Azoarcus olearius: one gene and its partner. The protein of the gene in region 2 interacts with the protein of the main gene of each other region in a pairwise test. Links are inferred from orthologs where the notes say so. Each region holds a gene or a part of one and is shown on either strand. Other genes may lie near its edges. The genes, in order: leuS and ligA.

Evidence for each region.
Region 1: the proteins of ligA (region 2) and leuS interact in binary tests that used the Escherichia coli proteins (3 or more experiments, as listed by UniProt). The link is inferred for Azoarcus olearius from one-to-one orthologs.

The regions. Positions count from the first base shown.
Region 1 is NZ_CP016210.1:3,614,731-3,626,619, forward strand. What follows is about bases 6,738-9,865. They hold leuS (leucine--tRNA ligase), read left to right. Parts: upstream 6,738-7,043; coding sequence 7,044-9,665; downstream 9,666-9,865. Other genes in these bases: dqs_RS16525 (hypothetical protein), read left to right, coding at 6,738-6,823; dqs_RS16535 (LPS-assembly lipoprotein LptE), read left to right, coding at 9,677-9,865. Outside these bases: dqs_RS16505 (phospholipase A), read right to left, coding at 1-381; dqs_RS16510 (NADP-dependent malic enzyme), read right to left, coding at 513-2,801; dqs_RS16515 (ParA family protein), read left to right, coding at 3,149-3,928; dqs_RS16520 (UvrD-helicase domain-containing protein), read right to left, coding at 3,948-6,167; more of dqs_RS16525, read left to right, coding at 6,497-6,737; more of dqs_RS16535, read left to right, coding at 9,866-10,192; holA (DNA polymerase III subunit delta), read left to right, coding at 10,189-11,199; dqs_RS16545 (glutamate-5-semialdehyde dehydrogenase), read left to right, coding at 11,287-11,889.
Region 2 is NZ_CP016210.1:2,295,489-2,307,228, forward strand. The notes cover bases 5,592-8,570. They hold ligA (NAD-dependent DNA ligase LigA), read right to left. Parts: upstream 8,133-8,570; coding sequence 6,051-8,132; downstream 5,592-6,050. Other genes in these bases: galU (UTP--glucose-1-phosphate uridylyltransferase GalU), read right to left, coding at 5,592-6,054; dqs_RS10595 (cell division protein ZipA), read right to left, coding at 8,137-8,570. Outside these bases: dqs_RS10565 (AMP-binding protein), read left to right, coding at 1-1,519; dqs_RS10570 (MarR family winged helix-turn-helix transcriptional regulator), read left to right, coding at 1,663-2,187; dqs_RS10575 (S-methyl-5'-thioinosine phosphorylase), read right to left, coding at 2,201-2,941; translational GTPase TypA, read left to right, coding at 3,066-4,883; more of galU, read right to left, coding at 5,149-5,591; more of dqs_RS10595, read right to left, coding at 8,571-9,258; chromosome segregation protein SMC, read right to left, coding at 9,274-11,740. UniProt on the Escherichia coli protein: DNA ligase that catalyzes the formation of phosphodiester linkages between 5'-phosphoryl and 3'-hydroxyl groups in double-stranded DNA using NAD as a coenzyme and as the energy source for the reaction.

The DNA of each region.
Region 1 (11,889 bases), 1.3 Mb from region 2 along the record:
CGGACTGCGGCTCGCCGCCGCGGCGTCCATCAGCAGCCGCGCAGAGGCCGCCTCGCGCAGCGACAGCGTCGCCACGCCCACCACCTCGCGCGGCCAGTGGCCGATGTAGCGGCGCTGGCCGCCCTGCGCCGGCACGTTGGCCGGCACCAGGTCGATGGCAATCCGCGGGCCGGGCGCCGCAAGCTCGATCTGCGCCGGCAGTGTCGCCGGCCATTCGACCAGCGCGGACGGGGCGATCACGATCACCTCGAAGGGTTGCCCCGGAACTACGCGCGGCTCGGGACTTGCCAGCAACCACGCATCCGGCGCGGCGGCCGGCGCCGCAACCGCCGCGCCGCCCACCAGCAGACACAACAAGGACAAGCAGGGCCGTAGGCTCAATTCGGACTCCCCGAACGGACAACAGCGCGATTCTAGCGAGCAGCGCCCAGCCGGGGCGTCAGCAAAGTTTTCGATGGCGCAAACAAAAAGGGCGCCTTGCGGCGCCCCCTTCGTTTTCAACGCCGCCGGATTCAGGCGCGGCGCGACTCCTGCGCATCGACCACGGCGAGCGCGGTGATGTTCACCAGCCGGCGCACGGTGGCCGACGGCGTCAGGATGTGCACCGGCTTGGCCGCGCCGAGCAGGATCGGCCCCACCGACACGCCGTCGCCGTTGGCGATCTTCATCAGGTTGAACGAGATGTTGGCAGCATCCAGGTTGGGCATCACCAGCAGGTTGGCTTCGCCGACCAGGCTGGAATCCGGATGGACCTTGTTGCGGATCTCGACCGACAGCGCGGCGTCGCCGTGCATTTCGCCGTCGCATTCGAGTTCCGGCGCGAGCTGGCGCAGCAGTTCGCTGGCTTCGCGCATCTTGCGCGCGGAAGCCGAACGCGAGCTGCCGAAGTTGGAGTGCGACAGCAGCGCGACGCGCGGCTCGATGCCGAAGCGGCGCAGTTCCTCGGCCGCCATGCGGGCGATCTCGGCGACTTCCTCCGCGCTCGGATCCTCGTTCACGTAAGTGTCGGTGATCGCCAGCGTGCGCTTGGGCAGCATCAACAGGTTCATCGCGGCGAACTGCTTGGCGCCGGCGCGCAGCCCGATGACGTCCTGCACATGCTGGAAGTGGTACTCGTAGGTGCCGAAGGTACCGCACACCAGTGCGTCGGCGTCGCCGGTGCGCAGCAGCATCGCGCCGATCAGCGTGGTGTCGCGGCGCATCTTGGCCTTGGCGATGTCGGGGGTGACGCCGTCGCGGCCCTTGAGGCGGTAGTACTCGTTCCACAGGTCGCGGTAGCGCGGGTCGGACTCGGGATTGACGACGTCGAAGTCGCGGCCCGGCACCAGGTTGAGGCCGATCTTCTTGATCCGCATCTCGATCACGCTCGGGCGGCCCACCAGGATCGGGCGCGCCAGGCCTTCATCGATCACGACGCGGGTCGCGTGCAGCACGCGCTCGTCCTCGCCTTCCGCGTACACCACGCGCTTTTGCTCCAGCGGCACACGCTTGGCGGCGGAGAACACCGGCTTCATGACCATGCCGGAGGTGTAAACCAGATCGGTGAGGCTGGCGATGTAGGCTTCGAAATCCTCGATCGGGCGCGTGGCGACACCGGATTCCATCGCCGCCTTGGCGACCGCCGGGGCCACCTTGACGATCAGGCGCGGATCGAAGGGCTTCGGAATGATGTATTCCGGGCCAAAGCTGAGTTCGGCGCCGCCGTAAGCGGAGGCCACCACGTCGCTCTGCTCGGCCTGGGCCAGTTCGGCGATCGCCTTCACGCAGGCGAGCTTCATCTCTTCATTGATCGTGGTGGCGCCGACGTCAAGCGCACCACGGAAGATGAAGGGGAAGCACAGCACGTTGTTCACCTGGTTCGGGAAGTCCGAACGGCCGGTGGCGATGATGCAGTCCGGGCGCACCGCCTTGGCGTCGGCCGGCAGGATTTCCGGATTGGGGTTGGCGAGCGCGAAGATCAGCGGCTTGTCGGCCATCTTCGCCACCATTTCCGGCTTCAGCACGCCGGCGGTGGACAAGCCGAGGAAAACGTCGGCGCCGGCGATCACGTCGCCCAGCGTGCGGGCATCGGTGATCTGCGCATAGCGCGCCTTGGTCGGCTCCATGTTCTCTTCGCGACCCTGGTAGATCACGCCCTTGGAGTCGCAGACGTAGACGTTCTCGCGCTTCAGGCCCACGCTGACCATCAGGTCGAGGCAGGCGATCGCGGCCGCGCCGGCGCCGGAACACACCAGCTTGACCTCGGCGATGTTCTTGCCGATGACCTTGAGGCCGTTGATCAGGCCGGCCGCAGAGATGATCGCGGTGCCGTGCTGGTCGTCGTGGAAGACCGGAATCTTCATGCGCTCGCGCAGCTTCTTCTCGATGTAGAAGCACTCGGGCGCCTTGATGTCCTCGAGGTTGATACCGCCCAGCGTGGGCTCCAGCGAGGCGATGATGTCGATCAGCTTGTCGGGGTCGTTCTCGGCGAGTTCGATGTCGAACACGTCGATGTTGGCGAACTTCTTGAACAGGCAGCCCTTGCCTTCCATCACCGGCTTGGCGGCCAGCGGGCCGATGTTGCCCAGGCCGAGCACCGCGGTGCCGTTGGTGACCACGGCGACGAGGTTGCCGCGGCTGGTGAGTTCGCGTGCTTCAGCCGGGTCGGCAACGATGGCGTCACACGCGGCGGCCACGCCGGGCGAATAGGCCAGCGCCAGATCGCGCTGGTTGGTGAGGCCTTTGGTGGGGACGACCGAAATCTTGCCGCGCGTCGGTGCACGGTGATAATCCAGCGCCGCGGCGATGAAATCCTGATCCATTCTTTTTCCTCTCGGAACGGTGTGGGTATGAGCGTCGGGCGAACTGCAGGCGCGCGCCGTCGCCTCGCCAACTGAGACCATTCGCAGCGTGTTGGAATGTGGGTCGGCGCCGTGCGCCGTGCCGCGAACCGGGCCTCCGGGGGCCCGCATGCCGTCCGGCTTCGGGGAGTGGGCCGGTGCGGTCATGAAAGATGACGAGTGTCGAGTTTAACGCAAGGCCCGCGGCCTTTGCATTACGGCGCCCGCGCAAAGCCCCCCGGATTTCCGCATATTGGCGGGGATTAGGGCCGGTGCCCGGTTTTTTGGCACAATGCCCGCACCTTCGGACAGGGCAAACAGGGGTAGCGATGCGGCGCGTGGTGTTCAATCAGAAAGGCGGGGTCGGCAAATCCACCATCACCTGCAACCTGGCCGCGATCAGCGCCCAGCAGGGCTTGCGCACGCTGGTGATCGACCTCGACCCGCAGGGCAATTCCACCCATTACCTGCTGGGCGACAGCGCCGAAGAAGTGGACGCGACACTGGCGGGCTTCTTCGACCAGACCCTCAACTTCAAGCTCAACCCGCGCCGCACCGCAGACTTCGTGGTCGCCACGCCCTTCGACCGGCTGGACCTGATGCCGTCCCATCCGCAGCTGGAGGAACTGCAAAGCAAGCTGGAGTCGCGCTACAAGATCTACAAGTTGCGCGACGCGCTGGACGAACTCGCCGACAGCTACGACCGCGTCTATATCGACACCCCGCCGGCACTGAACTTCTACACCCGCTCGGCGCTGATCGCCGCCAACGCCTGCCTGATTCCGTTCGACTGTGACGACTTCTCGCGCCGCGCGCTCTACGCGCTGCTGGAAAATGTCGACGAGATCCGCGCCGACCACAACCGCGACCTCGCGGTCGAAGGCATCGTGGTCAATCAGTACCAGCCGCGCGCGAGCCTGCCGCAGAAAGTGGTGCAGGAGCTGATCGACGAGGGCCTGCCGGTGCTGTCGCCCTACCTGTCGGCCTCGGTGAAGATCAAGGAGTCGCATGAACAGGCGCGCCCGATGATCCACCTTGAACCCAAGCACAAGCTGTCGCAGGAGTTCGTCGCCCTGCACGACACGCTGGCACGCAAGTACGGCGCCTGAGCGCCGTACCCGCCCGGCCTTACACCGGCTCCAGCTTCGCCACCGCCAGCAGCAGCCATTTGACGCCCGCGGGGCCGAAGTTGATCTGCACCTTCGCGTCCGACCCGCTGCCCTCAGCAGCGACGATGACCCCCTGCCCGAACTTCGCGTGCGCCACCGACTGGCCGATGCGCAGCCCGTTGGGCAGATGCGCCGACGTGCCCCGCGCTTGCCGCGCCGCCACCGGAGCCACGCTGGCGCCCGGCTTGAAGTAGCCGCCGCCCATGCCGGCGAGCGCGCCGCCCGCCATCGAACGCGGATTCGGCGGCGTCAGCCACTTGACGAGCCCGGCCGGGATTTCCTCAAGGAAACGCGAGCGCAGGTTGTAGCGCGTCTGGCCGTGCAGCATGCGGCTCTGCGCGAAGGAGAGGTAAAGACGCTCGCGTGCCCGCGTCACCGCCACGTACATCAGGCGGCGCTCCTCTTCCAGCCCTTCGGCTTCGAGGATGCTGTTCTCGTGCGGAAACAGGCCTTCCTCCAGCCCCGAGACGAAGACCACGTTGAACTCCAGCCCCTTGGCCGAATGCACGGTCATCAACTGCACCGCGTCGGCCCCCTGGTCTGCCTGATGGTCGCCCGCTTCGAGCGAGGCGTGGGCAAGGAAGTCCGCGAGCAGGGCGTGGTCGCCGGCCAGCACCTCTGCATCCGCTTGCGCCTCGGCGACGAAATTGCTGCCTGCGCCCAGCAGTTCGTCCAGGTTCTCCAGCCGCTCCTGCCCTTCCTTTTCGGATTTGTAGTGCGCCCGCAGCCCGCTCGCGTCGAGCACGTGGTCGATCAGCTCGGGCAACGGCAGACGGGCGGTGTCCCGGCGCAGGTCTTCCACCAGGCGGACGAACTGCGCGAGCACCGTGCCGGCCTTGCCCGACAGGTGCGGCACCGTGGCGTACAGGCTGGTGTTGTAGGTGCGCGCGGCATCCTGCAGCGCTTCCAGCGACCGCGCGCCGATGCCGCGCGTGGGGAAGTTGACCACGCGCGCGAACGCCGTGTCGTCGTCGGGATTGGCGATCAGGCGCAGGTAGGCGAGCGCGTGCTTGATCTCCTGCCGTTCGAAGAAGCGCAGGCCGCCATACACCCGGTAGGGCACACCGGCTGTAAACAGTTGATGCTCCAGCACGCGGGACTGGGCGTTGGAGCGGTACAGCAGTGCGATCTCGCTGCGCAGCGCGCCGTCGCGCACCAGCCCGCGGACCTCGTCGACGAGCCAGCGCGCCTCGTCGGCATCGGAAAAGGCCTCGAACACACGGATCGGCTCGCCCGCGCCCTGGTCGGTCCACAGGTTCTTGCCGAGGCGGTCGGAGTTGTTCCGGATGATCGCGTTGGCGGCGTCGAGGATGTTGCCGCGGGAACGGTAGTTCTGCTCCAGCCGGATCACGTTCTGCACCCGGAACTCTCGCTCGAAGTCACGCATGTTGCCGACCTCTGCGCCGCGGAAGCGGTAGATCGACTGGTCGTCGTCGCCGACGCAGAACAGCGACGCGCCCCCCTCCCGACCTTCGTCGGCGAGCAACTTCAGCCAGCGGTACTGCAACACGTTGGTGTCCTGGAACTCATCGACGAGGATGTGGCGGAAGCGCCGCTGGTAGTGGCGCCGGATCGGCTCGTTGCGCTCCAGCAGCTCATAGGTGCGCAGCAGCAACTCCGCAAAATCCACAACTGACTCGCGCTGGCACTGCGCTTCATACTCCTGGTAGAGCTGTACACGCTGGCGCGTGAAGTCGTCCCAGGCCTCCACCGCGTGGGGGCGGAAGCCGGCTTCCTTCTGGCCATTGATGAAGTGCTGCAACTCGCGCGGCGGGAATTTCTCGTCGTCGACGTTGAGCGTCTTCAGCAGCCGCTTGATCGCAGCGAGCTGATCGCCGGAATCGAGGATCTGGAACAGCTGCGGCAAGCCAGCATCGCGATGGTGGGCCCGCAACAGCCGGTTGCAGAGGCCGTGGAAGGTGCCGATCCACATGCTGCGGGTGTTGATCGGCAGCATCGCGGCGAGGCGGGCATGCATTTCCTTGGCCGCCTTGTTAGTGAAGGTGACGGCGAGGATTTCCGCCGGGCTGGCCTGGCCCGACTGCACCAGCCAGGCGATGCGGGTGGTCAACACGCGGGTCTTGCCAGAGCCGGCACCGGCGAGGATCAGGGCGTGCTGGGATGGCAGGGTGACTGCCTGATGTTGCTGTTCGTTAAGGTTGGCAAGCAGGTTGGACATGGGGCTTCCTCGTGGTGCCGCCATTCTACCCGGGCGCTCCGGGACATCCCGCCCAAGGCGCGGGACGTGACGTGAGTCACGCCTGCAACACCTTGTCGCCGATCCGCAACAAAGCCGCCTTGAAGAAGCGGGCGAAGTGCATTATCTTTTGATTGTGCATAGCAGCAAATGAGCTAGGCGCCGTTCATCGACAGGGAGGCACCTCCTGTCGTTACACGACCAGAATCGAAAGCAATTGTTTTTGCAGCACAGCAAAATGCACCCGAAGGCGTGGTCCACGAAACCACTGCCCGGTGCGACGGCCCTACCCGGCCAAATGGAGAACCGCAATGCAGACACCGAAATCCCTCCCCTGGCATGCACGCCGCGTCGGCATCCCGGTCGAACGCGCCGAAGCCCTGTGGCGCAAGGCTGTGCGCACCGCAACCGCAGAAACCGGCTGGGTCGGCACCTCGGAATACTGGGGCTCGGCGATGGACAACTTCCTCCGCCTGCTCGATGAGGAAAAGACCACCCTGTGCACGCCGCAGGTCACCCCGCTGGTGCGCAGCCAGAACCGCATGTGGCTGCTGCCGCTGATTGCGATGGAAGACGTGTTCTCTGCCGTCTCCGCCAACTGGCAGCGCGTGGCCGCCCATGTGCGCGAAGCGGCCTGAGTTCGCCGTCGCCCGCCCGCATCTTGAATTCATCCGGCTGCCCATGCAGCCGGACTAACCGTCTCCCTCCTCTCCTTCATTGGAGTTATGGCATCCGGCCCCTCGCCGGGTGCCATTTTTTTTGCCTGCACGCACTCATGCCCGCGGGGCGCAGCCCGTCGCGACACGGCTTCGCGATATACTCGCGTGTTTTCAACGCCTTGACTTCGCGCCCCCGCCCATGCAGGACAAATACCAACCGGCAGCCGTAGAAACCGCCGCCCAGCAGCACTGGGAATCCACCGCGGCGTTCCGCGTCACCGAAGATGCGACCCGCCCCAAGTACTACTGCCTGTCGATGTTCCCCTACCCGTCGGGCAAGCTGCACATGGGCCACGTGCGCAACTACACCATCGGCGACGTGCTGGCGCGCTTCCACCGTATGCGCGGCTACAACGTGCTGCAGCCGATGGGCTGGGACGCCTTCGGCATGCCGGCGGAGAACGCGGCGATCCAGAACAACGTGCCGCCGGCCAAGTGGACCTACGCCAACATCGACTACATGAAGGGCCAGTTGAAGCGCCTCGGCTTCGCCATCGACTGGTCGCGCGAGGTCGCCACCTGCACGCCGGAGTACTACCGCTGGGAGCAATGGCTGTTCACCCGCCTGTTCGAGAAGGGGCTGATCTACAAGAAGCTGGGCACGGTGAACTGGGACCCGGTCGATGAAACCGTGCTCGCCAACGAGCAGGTGATCGACGGTCGCGGCTGGCGTTCGGGCGCGCTGGTGGAAAAGCGCGAAATCCCGATGTACTACATGAAGATCACCGCCTACGCCGACGAGCTGCTGGAGGCGCTGGACGGGCTGCCCGGCTGGCCGGAACAGGTCAAGCTGATGCAGAAGAACTGGATCGGCCGCTCCGAAGGCGTGGAAGTGCACTTCCCCTACGACCTCTCCACCATCGGCAGCTCGGGCGTGCTCAAGGTGTTCACCACCCGCGGCGACACCCTGATGGGCGCCACCTACGTCGCGGTGGCCGCCGAGCACCCGCTCGCCACCCAGGCCGCCGCCGGCAACCCCGAACTCGCCGCCTTCATCGACGAATGCAAGCAGGGCGGCGTCGCCGAGGCCGATCTCGCGACGATGGAAAAGAAGGGCATGCCGACGGGCCTGCGCGTGGTGCATCCGATCACGGGCGAATACCTGCCGGTGTGGGTCGCCAACTACGTGCTGATGGGCTACGGCGAAGGCGCGGTGATGGCGGTGCCCGCCCACGACGAACGCGATTTCGCCTTCGCCACCAAGTACAAGCTGCCGATCAAGATGGTGGTGCGCTCCACCCACGACGCCTATGAAAACGTGGCGGCGCCGTGGATCGACGCCTACGCCGAGCACGGCAAGCTGGTGAATTCCGGCAAGTACGACAACCTGCACTTCCAGGACGCGGTGGACGCCATCGCCGCCGACCTCGCCGCCAAGGGCCTCGGCAACAAGCGCGTGCAGTACCGCCTGCGCGACTGGGGCATCTCGCGCCAGCGCTACTGGGGCTGCCCGATCCCGATGGTGCGCTGCGACGACTGCGGCGACGTGCCGGTACCGGACGAGCAGTTGCCGGTGGTGCTGCCCGAGAACGTCGAGATCACCGGCCGCGGCTCGCCGCTGGCCAAGATGCCCGAGTTCTACCAGTGCAGCTGCCCCAAGTGCGGCAAACCCGCCCGGCGCGAAACCGACACCATGGACACCTTCGTCGAGTCCTCCTGGTACTTCCTGCGCTACGCCTCGCCCGACAGCACCACCGCGATGGTCGATGAGCGGGTCAATTACTGGGCGCCGGTCGACCAGTACATCGGCGGCATCGAGCACGCCATCCTGCACCTGCTGTACTCGCGTTTCTTCACCCGCGCGATGCGCGACTGCGGCCTGGTGAATGTGTCCGAACCCTTCACCAACCTGCTGACCCAGGGCATGGTGGTCGCCGAAACCTATTACCGCGAACTCGACGGCGGCAAGAAGCAATGGCTCAATCCGGCCGACGTCCAGGTCGAACGCGACGAACGCGGCCGCATCACCGCGGCGAAGCTCGCCAGCGACGGCCTGCCGGTAGTCATCGGCGGCACCGAGAAGATGTCGAAGTCGAAGAACAACGGCGTCGATCCGCAGGCGCTGGTCGACCAGTACGGCGCCGACACCGCGCGCCTGTTCATCATCTTCGCCGCGCCGCCCGACCAGCAGCTGGAATGGTCCGACTCCGGCGTTGAAGGTGCCTCGCGCTTCCTGCGCCGGGTGTGGAATTTCGGCCACGCTTTCGCCAGCGAATTCCGTGCGGCACTGCCGGCTGCCCGCGCGCTCGCCGCCGGCACGCTGCCGGCCGCGCTCGCCGATGTGCGCCGCGAGATCCACACCCATCTGAAGCAGGCCAACTACGACTTCGGCAAGCACCAGTTCAACACCGTGGTGTCGGCGGCGATGAAGATCCTCAACGCCCTCGAGAAAGCGCCGCGCGACGATGCTGCCGCCCACGCCGAAGTCGCCGAGGAAGGCTTCTCCATCCTCGTCCGCCTGCTGTCGCCGATCACTCCGCACATCGCCCACGCGCTGTGGCAGGACTGCGGCTTCGGCGGCGACATCGTCCAGGCCGCGTGGCCGGAACCCCTGGAAGCCGCGCTCAAGCAGGACGAGATCGAGCTGATGCTGCAGGTCAACGGCAAGCTGCGTGGCTCGGTCAAGGTCGCCGCGGACGCCGGCAAGAGCGACATCGAAGCCCTGGCGCTCGCCTCCGAGGCGGCGCAGAAGTTCATGGAAGGCAAGCCGCCGAAGAAGGTGGTGGTCGTGCCCGGCCGGCTCGTCAATATCGTGGTTTGAGGACTGCACGCATGCCCACCCCCTTCACCCGCCGCCGCGCCCTCACCCTGCTGGCCGCGGCCGGCGCCACGGCGGCACTCGCCGGCTGCGGATTCCGCCTGCGCGGCCCGCAACCGCTCGACTTCGCCACCATCCATGTCGGCGTCAGCGAATTCTCCGAACTCGGCGCGCTGCTGCGCCGCCAGATCGCCACCAGCGGCACCACGACCGTGGTGGAGGACGCGGCGAAAGCCGACGTCAGGCTGCAGGTGCTCGCCAATGAACGCGAGCGCGAAATCCTGAGCCTGACCGGCGCCGGCAAGGTGCGCGAATACCAGCTTACCCAGCGCATGCGCTTCCAGCTGCTGGACAAGAACGGCAGCGCGCTGATTCCGCCCACGGCCATCCTGGCACGGCGCGAATACACCTTCGACGACGCGCTGATCCTGGGTAAGGAACAGGAGGAAAACCTGCTGTTCCGCGACATGCAGAGCGACCTCGTGCAACAGTTGATGCGTCGCCTCGCGGTGGTCCGCCGCCCGCAGTGAATTTGCGCCCCGACCAGCTCGCGGCCCAGCTCGACAAGCCGCTCGCACCGCTCTGGGTGCTGCACGGCAACGAGCCGCTGCTGGTGCTCGAAGCCGCCGACGCAATCCGCGCGGCAGCGCGCCGCCAGGGCTATTCGGAACGAGAAACGCTGGTGGTGGGCCAGGGCTTCCGCTGGGATTCGTTGACACTCGCCGCCGGCAACATGTCCTTGTTTGGCGGCGCCAAGCTCATCGATCTGCGCATTCCCACCGGCAAGCCGGGGCGCGATGGCGGCGACGCGTTGCAGCGCTATGTCGCGCAACTGCCCGCTGCCACGCTCACCCTGGTGACGCTGCCGGAACTCGACTGGCAGGCACGCAAAACCAGCTGGTTCAAGGCATTGGGCGACGCCGGCACGGTCATCGAGCTAAACGCGCCGGAACGCGAACGCCTTCCTCAGTGGCTGGCGCAGCGGCTGGCCGCGCAACACCTCACCGCCCCGGCGGAAGCGCTGGCTTTCATTGCCGACCACGTGGAAGGCAACCTGCTCGCGGCACATCAGGAAATCCTCAAGCTCGGGCTGTTGTTTCCGCACGGCGCGCAACTGACCCTTGATGACGTCCAGCAAGCCGTACTCAACGTCGCGCGCTACGACATCGATACCCTTCGACAGGCCGTACTGGAAGGCGACCCGGCGCGCTGCGCCCGTCTGCTCGAAGGCCTGCACGGCGAGGGCGCGGCGCCTCCGCTGGTGCTGTGGGCGCTGGCCAACGAAACCCGCAGCCTCGCGCTGCTGCGCGCCGGACAGGACGCCGGCCAGCCACTCGCCGCGCTGTTCAAGGCCGAACGCGTCTTCGACGAACGACGCAAGCAACTCCTTACCCGCGCCCTTGCCCGCCTGGGCGGCGGGCGCCTGCGCGCCGCGCTGATGCACGCGGCCCGCATCGACCGGATGATCAAGGGGCTGGCGGACGGCGACGTGTGGGACGAATTCCTGCAGCTTGCGCTGCGGCTCTGCCGTCACTGACCCGTTCCGCGGCGGATGTAGCGCGTGGCCCACGGGCGCCGCGATCAGTGCTTTAATCCCTTTTTGGCTTTTCCGCCTGTGACGATGATGGATATCCAGCACTACATGCAGACCGTCGGCCGCGAAGCGCGCGCCGCCTCCCGCACGCTTGCGGCAGCCTCCACCGATGCCAAGAATTCCGCCCTGGTGGCGATGGCGCAAGCCATCCGCGACAGTCGCGACGCGCTGCTGGCGGCCAACGCGGCCGACCTCGCCGAAGCCCGCGCGGCCGGGCTGGACGAGGCCCTGATCGACCGCCTGACGCTGAGCGCCAAGGGCGTGGAAGGCATGGCCGCCGGGCTTGAACAGGTTGCGGCACTCCCCGACCCGGTGGGGGAAATCACCGACGTCAAGCGCCGCCCTTCCGGCATCCAGGTCGGCAAGATGCGTGTGCCGCTCGGCGTGGTCGGCATCATCTACGAGGCGCGGCCCAACGTCACCGCCGACGCGGCGGCGCTGTGCCTCAAATCCGGCAACGCCGCGATCCTTCGCGGCGGCAAGGAAGCGCTGCGCTCGAATCAGGCGATTGCAAGCTGCGTGCGCACCGGGCTTGCCGCCGCCGGCCTGCCGCAAACGGCCGTGCAGGTGCTGGAAACGACGGACCGGGCTGCGGTTGGCGCGCTCATCACGATGCCCGAATTCGTCGACGTG
Region 2 (11,740 bases):
GCTGCAGTTCCCCGAGCAGCTCAACGCCACCGCCGAACTGCTCGACCGCGCGCTCGCGGAAGGCCACGCCGAGCGTCCCGCGATCATCGGCAAGAACATCCACTGGACTTACCGCCAGCTGCACCAGCAAGTCAATCGCTTGGCCCACGTCCTGGTCGAGGACATGGGCCTGGTGCCGGGCAACCGGGTGCTGCTGCGCGGAGCCAACACGCCCTGGCTGGCCGCGTGCTGGCTGGCGGTGTGGAAGGTGGGCGGCGTCGCCGTCGGCACCATGCCGCTGCTGCGCGCGAAGGAGTTGAAGGAGATCCTGCGGCTGGCCGAGATCAGCCACGCGCTGTGCGATGCCAGCCTGGCCGAAGAGCTGGAATACGCCCGTGCCGAGAGCCCGACGCTGCGCCACGTGATGCTATTCGGCGAAGGGGGCGAACTCGCGGCCCGCATGGACGGCAAGCCGGATCAGTTCGACACCGTGGCCACCGCCGCCACCGACCCGGCCCTGATCGGTTTCACCTCCGGCACCACCGGGATTCCCAAGGGCACCATCCACTTCCACCGCGACGTGATGGCGATGTGCGAGGTCTTCCCGCGCCACTGCCTGAAGCCCACGCAGGACGACGTCTTCATCGGCACGCCGCCGCTCGCCTTCACCTTCGGCCTTGGCGGCCTGCTGTGCTTTCCGCTGTGGGCGCGCGCCAGCACCGTGCTGCTCGAAAAGCTCGCGCCCGAACCGCTGATGCAGGCGATCCAGGACCACCAGGCCACGGTCTGCTTCACCTCGCCCACCGCCTACCGTCAGATGGCGGGCCTGGTGGGCAAGTACGACATCGCCAGCCTGAAGAAGTGTGTTTCCGCCGGCGAGGCGCTGCCCACCGACACCCGCGACAAGTGGCGCGAGGCGAGCGGCATCCAGATCCACGACGGTATCGGCGGCACCGAGATGATCCACATCTACATTGCCTCCGGCCCGGACGACTACCGACCCGGCGCGCTCGGCAAGCTGCTGCCGGGCTACACCGGCATGATCGTCGATGACGACATGAACCCGCTGCCCCCGGGCGAAGTGGGCAAGCTCGCGATCAAAGGGCCGACCGGCTGCCGCTACCTCGCCGACGAGCGCCAGCAGAACTACGTGAAGAACGGCTGGAACCTGCCGGGCGACGCCTTCCACATGGATGCGGACGGCTACTTCTACTACCACGCGCGGGTGGACGACATCATCGTCACCTCCGGCTACAACGTCTCCAGCCCCGAGGTGGAATGGGCGTTGCTGGCCCACCCCGCGGTGGCCGAATGCGGCGTGATCGGCGTGCCCGACCCCGACCGCGGCCAGATCATCAAGGCCTTCGTCGTGCTCAAGCCCGGCCAGGTCGGCGACGAGGCGATGACGAAAACCCTGCAGGACTTCGTCAAGCAGACCGTGGCGCCCTACAAGTACCCGCGCGCCATCGCCTACGTCGACACCCTGCCCCGCACCGAGACCGGCAAGCTGCAGCGCTTCCGGCTGAAGGCGCTGGGGTGAGGTTTTGCCGGCTTCTGCTCGCACCGGACGCAAAATACCTGCCGATCAAATCAATTTAAGCGTGAATGATTTAACCGATTCACGCGTTAGAATGACCGGCAAGGGCGCTCTCCGCCCATCCAATGCACGCTGCAGGTATCGCCATGACGCTAGAACAGACCGAAACGCCGTCCAACGCCGACCCGGACATCATCGACCATGAAACCCGCGCCACCGACACGGACCACGAGGCCCTGCGGGTGTGGCTGCGGCTGCTGACCTGCACCAACATCGTCGAATCGCGCCTGCGCAACCAGTTGCGCACCGGTTTCGATTCGACGCTGCCGCGCTTCGACCTGATGGCACAGCTCGACCGCAACCCGGAAGGCCTCAAGATGCGCGAGCTGTCGCGCCGGCTGATGGTCACCGGCGGCAACGTGACCGGGCTGACCGACAAGCTGGTGGAAGAAGGGCTGGTGGAGCGCCGCGACGATCCGCGCGATCGCCGGGCCTACACGGTGCATCTCACCCCGGAAGGCAAGCGCCTGTTCCGGCAGATGGCGAGTTCGCACGAAAACTGGGTGATCGAACTGTTTGCGGGGCTCGACCACGACGAGAAGATTCAGCTGCTCGATCTGCTGAACCGCCTGAAGCGCCACCTCACCGCACTGGACAGCGGCGCCAGCTGAAGTACCGCGCGGCTCAACCGGCCCGGCACAGGGCTTCCAGCACGCGCCGCACCCGCAGCATCGCTTCCTGCAACACCAGTTCGATGCTGTCGAAGTGGATGCCGTGCTCGCTGGACGAACGTCCCGCCGCGTAGTTCACCACCACGTTCAGCGCCGCGTAGGGCAGATCCAGTTCGCGTGCGAGGGCGGCTTCCGGCATGCCGGTCATGCCCACCAGATCGGCGCCGTCGCGTTCCAGGCGGTTGATTTCGGCGGCGGTTTCCAGCCGCGGCCCCTGCATGCTGGCGTACACGCCGCCGTCGAAGATCGGTTCGCCCGCGTCGGTTGCCGCCGCGAGCAGGCTGCGGCGCAGTTTTTCGTCGTAGGGGTGGGTGAAGTCGATGTGACGGACAGGGGCCTCGCCGCCATCGAAGAAGGTGTTCTTGCGGCCCCAGGTGTAGTCGATGATCTGGTCCGGCACCGCGAGCGTGCCCGGCGCGAAATCGGCGCGGATTCCGCCCACCGACGCGACCGACACCACCGCGGTGGCCCGTGCCTGATGCAGCGCCCAGATGTTGGCGCGGTAGTTCACCAGGTGCGGCGGAATCGTATGGCCGTAGCCATGGCGGGCGAGAAAGACCACCGGCTTGCCGGCAAGCGTGCCGAAAGTGAGTGCGCCGGAGGGCTCGCCATAGGGGGTGCGACAGACCTCGCGACGCACGACTTCCAGCGTAGAAAGCTGGGTCAGTCCGCTACCACCGATGATTGCGAGCATGTGGGCACTCCTCGACGAAGGGCGCGGATTCTAGCACGCGGCCCCCTCCCGCCCCCGCGGAATTCATGCTGCGACGCCGCAGCACGTGTTAGAATCCGCGCCTTTTCAAAGACTTCCCGCCTCCATGTCCCGCGCCATTCGCAACATCGCCATCATCGCTCACGTCGACCATGGCAAGACCACCCTGGTGGACCAGCTCCTGCGCCAGTCCGGCACCTTCCGCGATAACCAGCAAGTTGCCGAGCGGGTCATGGACTCGAACGATATCGAGAAGGAACGCGGCATCACCATCCTCTCGAAGAACTGTGCCATCCAGTATGGCGAAACCCACATCAACATCGTCGACACCCCGGGGCACGCCGACTTCGGCGGCGAAGTCGAGCGCGTGCTGTCGATGGTCGACAGCGTGCTGCTGCTGGTCGATGCGGTCGAAGGCCCGATGCCGCAGACGCGCTTCGTCACCCGCAAGGCGCTGGCGCTCGGCCTCAAGCCCATCGTCGTGATCAACAAGATCGACCGCCCGGGCGCGCGTCCGGACTGGGTGATCAACCACACCTTCGACCTCTTCGACAAGCTCGGCGCTACCGAAGAGCAGCTCGACTTCCCGGTGATCTACGCCTCCGGCCTCAACGGCTTCGCGGTCGAAAACATCGACGACGAGCGCAAGGACATGCGTCCGCTGTTCGACGCGATCCTCAAGCACGTGCCGCCGCCGGAAGTCGACGCCGATGGCCCGCTGCAGCTGCAGGTCTGTTCGCTCGACTACTCCACCTACATGGGCCAGCTCGGCATCGGCCGCATCAAGCGCGGCCGCATCAAGCCCAACCAGGAACTGGTGGTGATGTATGGCGATGAGAACCGCGGCAAGGGCAAGGTCAGCCAGATCCTCACCTTCAAGGGCCTGGAGCGCTCCCCCGCCGAATCCGCCGAGGCCGGCGACATCGTGCTCGTGGCGGGTATCCAGCAGGTCAACATCGGCGTGACGCTGTGCGACCCCGACTGTCTCGAGGGCCTGACCCCGATCGCGGTGGACGAGCCGACGCTGACCATGAACTTCATGGTCAACAGCTCGCCGCTCGCCGGCCGCGAAGGCAAGTTCGTCACCAGCCGCCAGATCCGCGAGCGCCTGGAAAAGGAACTGCTGAAGAACGTGGCGCTGCGGGTGAACTACACCGGCGACTCCGACGTGTTCGAAGTCTCCGGGCGTGGCGAACTGCACCTCACCATCCTGCTGGAAAACATGCGCCGCGAAGGCTATGAGCTGGCGGTGGGCCGTCCGCGCGTGGTGTACAAGGAAATCGACGGCGTGAAGTGCGAGCCGTACGAAATGCTGACGGTGGACGTGGAAGAAGACCACCAGGGCGGCGTGATGGAAGAACTCGGCCGCCGCCGCGGCGAGCTGCAGGACATGCAGCCGGACGGCAAGGGGCGCGTGCGTCTGGAATACCGCATCCCGGCCCGCGGCCTGATCGGCTTCCAGGGCGAATTCCTCACCATGACGCGCGGCACCGGCCTCGCCTCCCACGTGTTCGACGACTACAGCCCGATGGCCGGCTCGATGGCCGAGCGCCGCAACGGCGTGCTGATCTCGCAGAACGATGGCGAAGCCGTGGCCTACGCGCTGTGGAACCTGCAGGACCGCGGCCGCATGTTCGTGAGCCCGGGCGAAGCGCTGTACGAAGGCATGATCATCGGCATCCACACCCGCGACAACGACCTCGTCGTGAACCCGATCAAGGGCAAGCAGCTCACCAACGTGCGCGCCTCGGGTACCGACGAAGCGGTGCGCCTGATCCCGCCGATCGCGCTGACGCTGGAATCCGCAATCGAGTTCATCGCCGACGACGAGCTGGTCGAGATCACGCCGAAGAACATCCGCCTGCGCAAGCGTCACCTGAAGGAAACCGACCGCAAGCGCGCGGCCAAGGCCGACGCCGCGTAAGCGCGCTGCCGCCGCAAACGAACGCCCCGCCTGTTGATTCAGGCGGGGCGTTTTTCTTTCCGGATAGCGCTGGGGTTTCAGGCCGCGGCGGTTTGGCCCCTTCCCCTTCAAGGGGAAGGCCGGGATGGGGATGGGGTTCAAGCCACCGCCCCGTCCTTCCCCCGCCACTCCCCCGATCGACGGCGAAAAAAAGCGCCGCGGTCCGCGGCGCTTCCCACATCCGCCATAGCAGGAGGCAGGCGCTGCCCGCCCCCGCCGCTGCGGCTTACTTTTCCTTCTTCTTCGCCAACTCGCCCGGGAAGCGGTCGTTGAGGTAGGCCGCGAATTCAGCCCCCACTTCATGGTGGCGCAGGCCGAATTCCACCGCAGCCTTCAGGTAGCCGAGCTTGGAGCCGCAGTCATAGCGCACGCCCTCGTACTGGTAGGAGAGCACGGCTTCTTCCTTCAGCAGCGAGGCGATCGCATCGGTCAGCTGCAGTTCGCCACCTGCGCCCGGCTTGAGCGCGCGCAGATGCTCGAAAATGCGGGGGGTCAGGATGTAGCGGCCGACCACCGCCTGGGTCGTCGGCGCTTCCTCGGGCTTCGGCTTCTCGACGATGCCGGTCACGCGCTGGATGTTGCCGCTCTGGCTTTCGGTGCTGACGATGCCGTACTGGCGGGTTTCCTGGCGCGGCACGTTCATGGTGCCGAGCACCGAGCAGCGGTGATAGTTATAGACCTCGCTCATCTGCGCCATCACCGGCTTGCCGCCGTGGTTGTCGAGCAGGTCGTCGGCGAGGATGACCGCGAAGGGCTCGTCGTCGCCCACCACCGCGGAGGCGCACAGCACCGCGTGGCCGAGGCCGAGCGCTTCGGACTGGCGGATGTAGACGCAGTTCATGCCCTTGGGCACGGTCTTGGCGACCACTTCCAGCAGTTCCTTCTTGCCACGGGCTTCGAGTTCGGTCTCGAGTTCGTAGGCCTTGTCGAAGTGGTCCTCGATCGCACGCTTGGTGCGGCCGGTGATGAAGATCATGTCGGTGATGCCGGCAGCGACGGCTTCTTCGACCGCGTACTGGATCAGCGGCTTGTCGACGACCGGCAGCATTTCCTTCGGGCTGGCCTTGGTGGCCGGCAGGAAGCGCGTGCCCATGCCCGCAACCGGAAAGACCGCCTTGGTGACCTTTTTCATTCTGGGACTCCGTCCTTGTTGTTGATGGGCGACTGTTCGCCCGATTCCAGCAATCGGCGCAGACCGTCCTCATCGACGATGTCCACCCCGAGATCCTGCGCCTTGGCGAGCTTGGAACCGGCTTCGGCCCCCGCCACCAGGTAATCCGTCTTCTTGGAAACCGAACCGCTGACCTTGCCGCCGTGGGCCTCGATCAGCGCCTTCGCCTCGTCGCGCGACAGTGTCGGCAGCGTGCCGGTGATTACGAAGGTCAGGCCTGCGACGCTGCCGCTGGCCGGCGCCGCGGGCGCGCCCTCCTCCCAACGCAGGCCGGCTGCGCGCAGTTGCTCGACCACCTCGACGTTGTGGGCCTCGGCGAAAAACTCCGCAATGCACTTTGCGACCACCGGGCCGACGTCCGGCACTTGTTGCAGCGCGCCCTCGTCCGCCGCCAGCAATGCATCGAGGCTGCCGAAATGGCGGGCGAGATCCTTCGCGGTGGCTTCGCCGACGTTGCGGATGCCGAGCGCGAAGATGAAGCGGGCGAGCGTGGTATTGCGGCTCTTCTCGATGGCCGCCAACAGGTTCTGCGCGGACTTCTCACCCATGCGCTCCAGATTGGCGAGCGCGAGGATGCCGAGCTTGTAGAGGTCGGCCGGCGTCTTCACGATGCTGGCATCGACGAGTTGCTCGACCAGTTTGTCGCCGAGTCCTTCGATGTCCATCGCGCGGCGGCCCGCGAAATGCAACAGCGCCTGCTTGCGCTGCGCCGGGCAGAACAGGCCGCCGCTGCAGCGCGCCACCGCCTCGTCCTCGCCGCGCACCACGTGCGAGCCGCACACCGGACAGGTCGGATAGCTCGCCAGCAGGTTGAAGCGCGGCGGTTCGCCTTCGCGGCGCTCCAGCACCGGGCCGACAACTTCGGGAATCACGTCGCCCGCGCGGCGCACGATCACCCAGTCGCCGACGCGCACGTCCTTGCGGTCGATCTCGTCCTGGTTGTGCAGGGTTGCGTTGGTAACCGTGACGCCGCCGACGAAGACCGGCTCCAGCCTTGCCACAGGCGTGAGTGCGCCGGTGCGGCCAACCTGCACGTCGATGCCGGCGAGGCGCGTGATCTCTTCCTGCGCCGGGTACTTGTGCGCCACCGCCCAGCGCGGCTCGCGGGTGACGAAACCGAGTTCGCGCTGCAGGTCGACGCGGTTCACCTTGTAGACCACGCCGTCGATGTCGTAGGGCAGTTCGTTGCGCAATGCGGCGATGCGGTCGTGGAAGGCAATCAGGCCCTCCGGGCCCGAGGAGACCTCCCGGTGCTCGCATACCGGCACGCCGAACGCGGCGAGGCGGGTCAATAGTTCCGCCTGCGTAGCGGGCAGATCGAACCCGGCATGCTCCCCGAGCCCGTAGGCGAAGAAGGACAAGGGACGGCGCGCGGCGATGCGCGGATCAAGCTGGCGTACGGCGCCGGCCGCGGCGTTGCGCGGGTTGACGAAGACCTTGTCGCCCGCTTCGCGCTGGCGGTTGTTGAGTGCTTCGAAGTCGTCGCGCCGCATGTAGATCTCGCCGCGGACCTCGATGACCGCAGGGGTCGCCCCGTGCAGGCGTAGCGGAATCTGCTGGATCGTGCGCACGTTGTGGGTGACGTCCTCGCCGGTTTCGCCATCGCCGCGCGTGGCTGCCCGAACCAGCACGCCGTGTTCGTAACGCAGGCTGATGGCGAGACCGTCGAACTTGAGTTCGCCCAGGTATTCCACTGCGGGGTCGCCGTCGCCCAGGCCGAGCGCGTTTCGCACCCGGGTGTCGAAGTTGTGGACGCCTTGCGCCGTGGTGTCGGTCTCCGTGCGGATGGACAACATCGGCACCGCATGGCGCACCGGCACCAGTTCAGGAAGCGGCGCGCCGCCGACCCGCTGGGTGGGCGAATCGGGCGTGAGCAACTCGGGGTGCGCCGCCTCGATATCCTGCAGTTCGCGAAACAGGCGGTCGTACTCGGCGTCCGGAATCGTCGGCGTGTCGAGGACGTAGTAGGCGTGGTTATGGCGGGCGATTTCCGCCCGCAGGGTCGCCGCCCGCGCGGCAGCATCGGCAAACAGCGGCATCGTGTCAGGCAGCGAAAAGGCGGAGGGCGAGCGGGCCGCCGGCGGGGATGTCGTGGCTGGCCATGCGGTCCTGGAACTGCGCGATCTGGCTGCGGATCATTCCCGCCGCGTCGACGCCGAAAGGCGCGCGGTTGTCATCCACGACGACGCCCTGCAGCGCACCGGCCAGGTGGGTCGCAAGCTGCATCATGCGCTCGAAGCAGGCGGCGCCGTTGGCCACCCGCGGCACATCGATCACCAGCGTGATGCCGTGGGTTTGCACGGTGCGCAGGTTTTCGGCGGTGAACAGCGAGGGTTCGAGGTTGGACAGGGTGAACACGGTGTTACCCGCCTCGTCGCGCATGTGGAAGCTGCCGTCGTCGGCCAGAGTCAGGCCTTCCGCCTCCGCGAGGCCGCGCAGCTTGGTGCCGAGGAAGGGTTGCTGCGTGGCCACCACGTTGATGCCGATCTGGACGTCGACATCGGCGCAGAAACGGTCGAGTTCGGTGGCGCCGCCCAGCGCCTGCACGCGCGCCGGGAGACCGGCGGGTACCGCGAAGAACTGCTCGGCGATGCGCTGCACGCCGCCCGAGAAACGCATGAAGTCGGTTTCGCCGATCGGGCCGTTGCGATCGACCAGCTGCATCGCGGCGCAGAACCAGTGGTAGGCGCCGGCGCTGTGGACATTGAGCGGCCGCCACACATTGCCGCCGTCGTCGAAACCGAACCAGCGCACCGGCTTGCTGAGGCCGTCCAGCTGTTGCTGCTGCGCCGCCCACAGGCGCGGCACATCGAGCGGCTCGATGGCTTCGATCAGGATCACGCAATCGGCACGGGTGTCGAGTTCTGCGGGCTTTTCGGGCACGCTGCGCCGGGTTGCGGCTTCGCGCACCGGGCGCGGCGCAGCCGCCGGCGTTCCGATGACGGGCTCGTTGTCCCCGCCATCACTGTCGAAGCTCGGCTCCACCCGCGCGCCATCGGTCGCGTCAGCGCCGTCCGGTTCGAGCAGCACGTCGCGGTGATCGGACTTGAATGCCTGCTCCGCACGGCGGCGGTGCTTGCGTTCCTGCCATTTGTTATAGGCCACGATGAGTACCACGAGGGCGGCGCCGGCGCCGATCAATGCGACTTGAAGTTCGCTATCCATTTTCTTTTCCCTTGATCACGCTGCGGCCGCTTCGGCCAGGCGCAGCGCTTCCTCCATATCGACTTCCACCACGCGCGACACGCCCTGCTCCTGCATCGTCACACCGACGAGTTGCTGGGCGATTTCCATCGTGATCTTGCTGTGGCTGATGAAGATGAATTGTGTCTGAGATGACATGCGTTTGACCATCTGGCCATACCGCTCGGTATTGGTATCGTCCAGCGGGGCGTCTACCTCGTCAAGCATGCAGAACGGCGCCGGATTGAGCTGGAACATCGCGAACACCAGCGCGATCGCCGTGAGCGCCTTCTCGCCACCGGACAGCAGCTGGATCGAGGTGTTCTTCTTGCCCGGCGGCTGGGCCACGATCTGGATGCCGGCATCGAGGATTTCGTCGCCGGTCAGCACCAGTTCGGCACGGCCCCCGCCGAAGAGCTGCGGGAACAAGGTGGCGAACTGCTGATTGACGGTATTGTAGGTTTCCTGCAGTTGCTCGCGCGTTTCGCGGTCGATGCGGCGGATCGCGTCTTCCAGCGTGCCGATCGCCTGCAGCAGGTCCTCGGTCTGCGCGTCGAGATACGACTTTCGTTCGCTTGCGCTGCGCAGCTCGTCGAGCGCGGCGAGGTTCACTGCCCCCAGTTCGGCGATTTCACGCGCCAGCCGCCCGACTTCGCGCTGCAGGCTGGTTTCCTTGAGGTCGGGCGTGAGCAGCGGCGCGAGCGCGGCCTCGTCGGCCTGGGCTTCGCGCAGGCGTTCCTCGTGCTGGGCCGCGGCCAGCTCCGCAGCTTGAACAGCGAGCCGCAGCTCTGCCACGCGGGCACGGGCGGGCGCGGCCTCCTGCTCGGTGCGCAGCCGCATTTCTTCCGTCTGGCGCAGCAGGGCGGCGGCGTGCTCCAGCGCGTCGCGGCGCGCGGCGAGCGCCGCTTCGCGGCTGCTGCGCAGGCCGAGCGCTTCCTGCAGTGCGTCGTGGCTGCGGGCGTCGTCGGTGGCGTCGAGTTCCTGGCGGCGGCTCGCCTGCTCGGCCACGATGCGGTCGAGCTGGTCGGCGGCGAGCTGGAGGTTGCGCGCGATGTCATCGAGCTTGCCGGCGCATTCCCGTTCGGAGAACTTCACTTCCTGCAGCTCGCGCGCGGCCGCCTGCTCCAGCGTGCGCAGTTCGCGCAGGCTTTGCTCGCGCTCACGCAGCACTTCGGTCGCGGCGTCGAGGCGATGGCGTTGAAGCTCGGCGAGTCCGGCTGCGCGGGCGGATTCGAGATCGGCGCGGGCCAGATGTTCGCGCTCGGTGGCTTCGAGGTGTACAAGGTCGCCGAGGTCATGCGCGAGCTGGGCGTGGCGCTCGTCGGCGCGGCTGCGCGCCTGCTGCAGCTTCAGCAGCTCGACCTGCTCGGCATGCACCTGAGCCTGCGCCGCCTGGATGTCGCGGCGCAGGGTGTTGGTGCGCTCCTGCAACTCGGTCGCGCTGGCTTCGGCGGCCAGCAAGGCATCATGGGCGAGGTGCGCCTCTTCTTCCAGCGCCTGCTGTTCGCTGGCAAGCGTATCGATTTCGCGCTGACGTTCCATCACGCCGTGGGTGCGGCTGTCGGGCACGAAGTGGGTCAGCGCATGGCGGCTCAGGGTCTGGCCCAGGCGGCTGACCAGCACGGTGCCGGCGGGCAGTTCGGCGCGGCGGGGTAGCCAGTCGGCGAGGTTGTCGACGGCAAAGTGGCCGGCCAGCCAGTCGCGCACCAAGGGCTGCAGGCTGGTGTCCGTCAGCGTGATCCTGTCTGCCAGCGGCACTGTGCCGGCAGGTGCCACCAAGTCGGCCGGACAGGCCGCGCCGGCATCGAGTGCAAGCGCCAGCGATTCGGGCGGCGCCTCGTCGAGCAGGCTGAGCGCCGCATTGTCAGCGTCCGCCGGCGCGGTCATCAGCGCCGCGAGGCGTTCGCGCAGCACCGCCTCCACCGCCGATTCCCATCCTTCCGCCACGCGCAACACCCGCCACAGCGGGGGCAGTTCGGCAAGGCCGTGGCGCCGCAGCCAGTCGCCAAGCTTGCCCTGCGACTGCACCTTGGCCTGGAGCTGGACCAGTGCTTCACGGCGGGCGCGCAGCTCGGTCAGGCGGCGCTGCACTGCGCGTTCGTGATCGAGCGCACTCTTCAGCGCCCCCTGGGCATCCGGCAAGCGCGACTGCAATGCCGAGAGGTCATGCTGGCGCTCTTCCAGCGCCTCCTGCAGCATTTCCATCCGCGCCTCGCGCTCCTCGAGGTCGCGCTCGTCGGGGCCCTGGATGTTGCCCCGCTCGCCTTCCAGCCGGGCACGGCGCTGCTGCAGAGCGTCGAGTGCGCGCTGGGCGCTGGCACGATTGGCTTCTTCGACGCGCAATTGTTGCTCGGTCTGCGCGAGTTCGCGTCGTGCCGAATTGACGGTGGTTTCGGCGCTCTGGCGCGCCGCGTCGGCGTCAGGCAGGCGGTCGGAGATCTCGGCGTGGCGGGCTTCGGCCTGC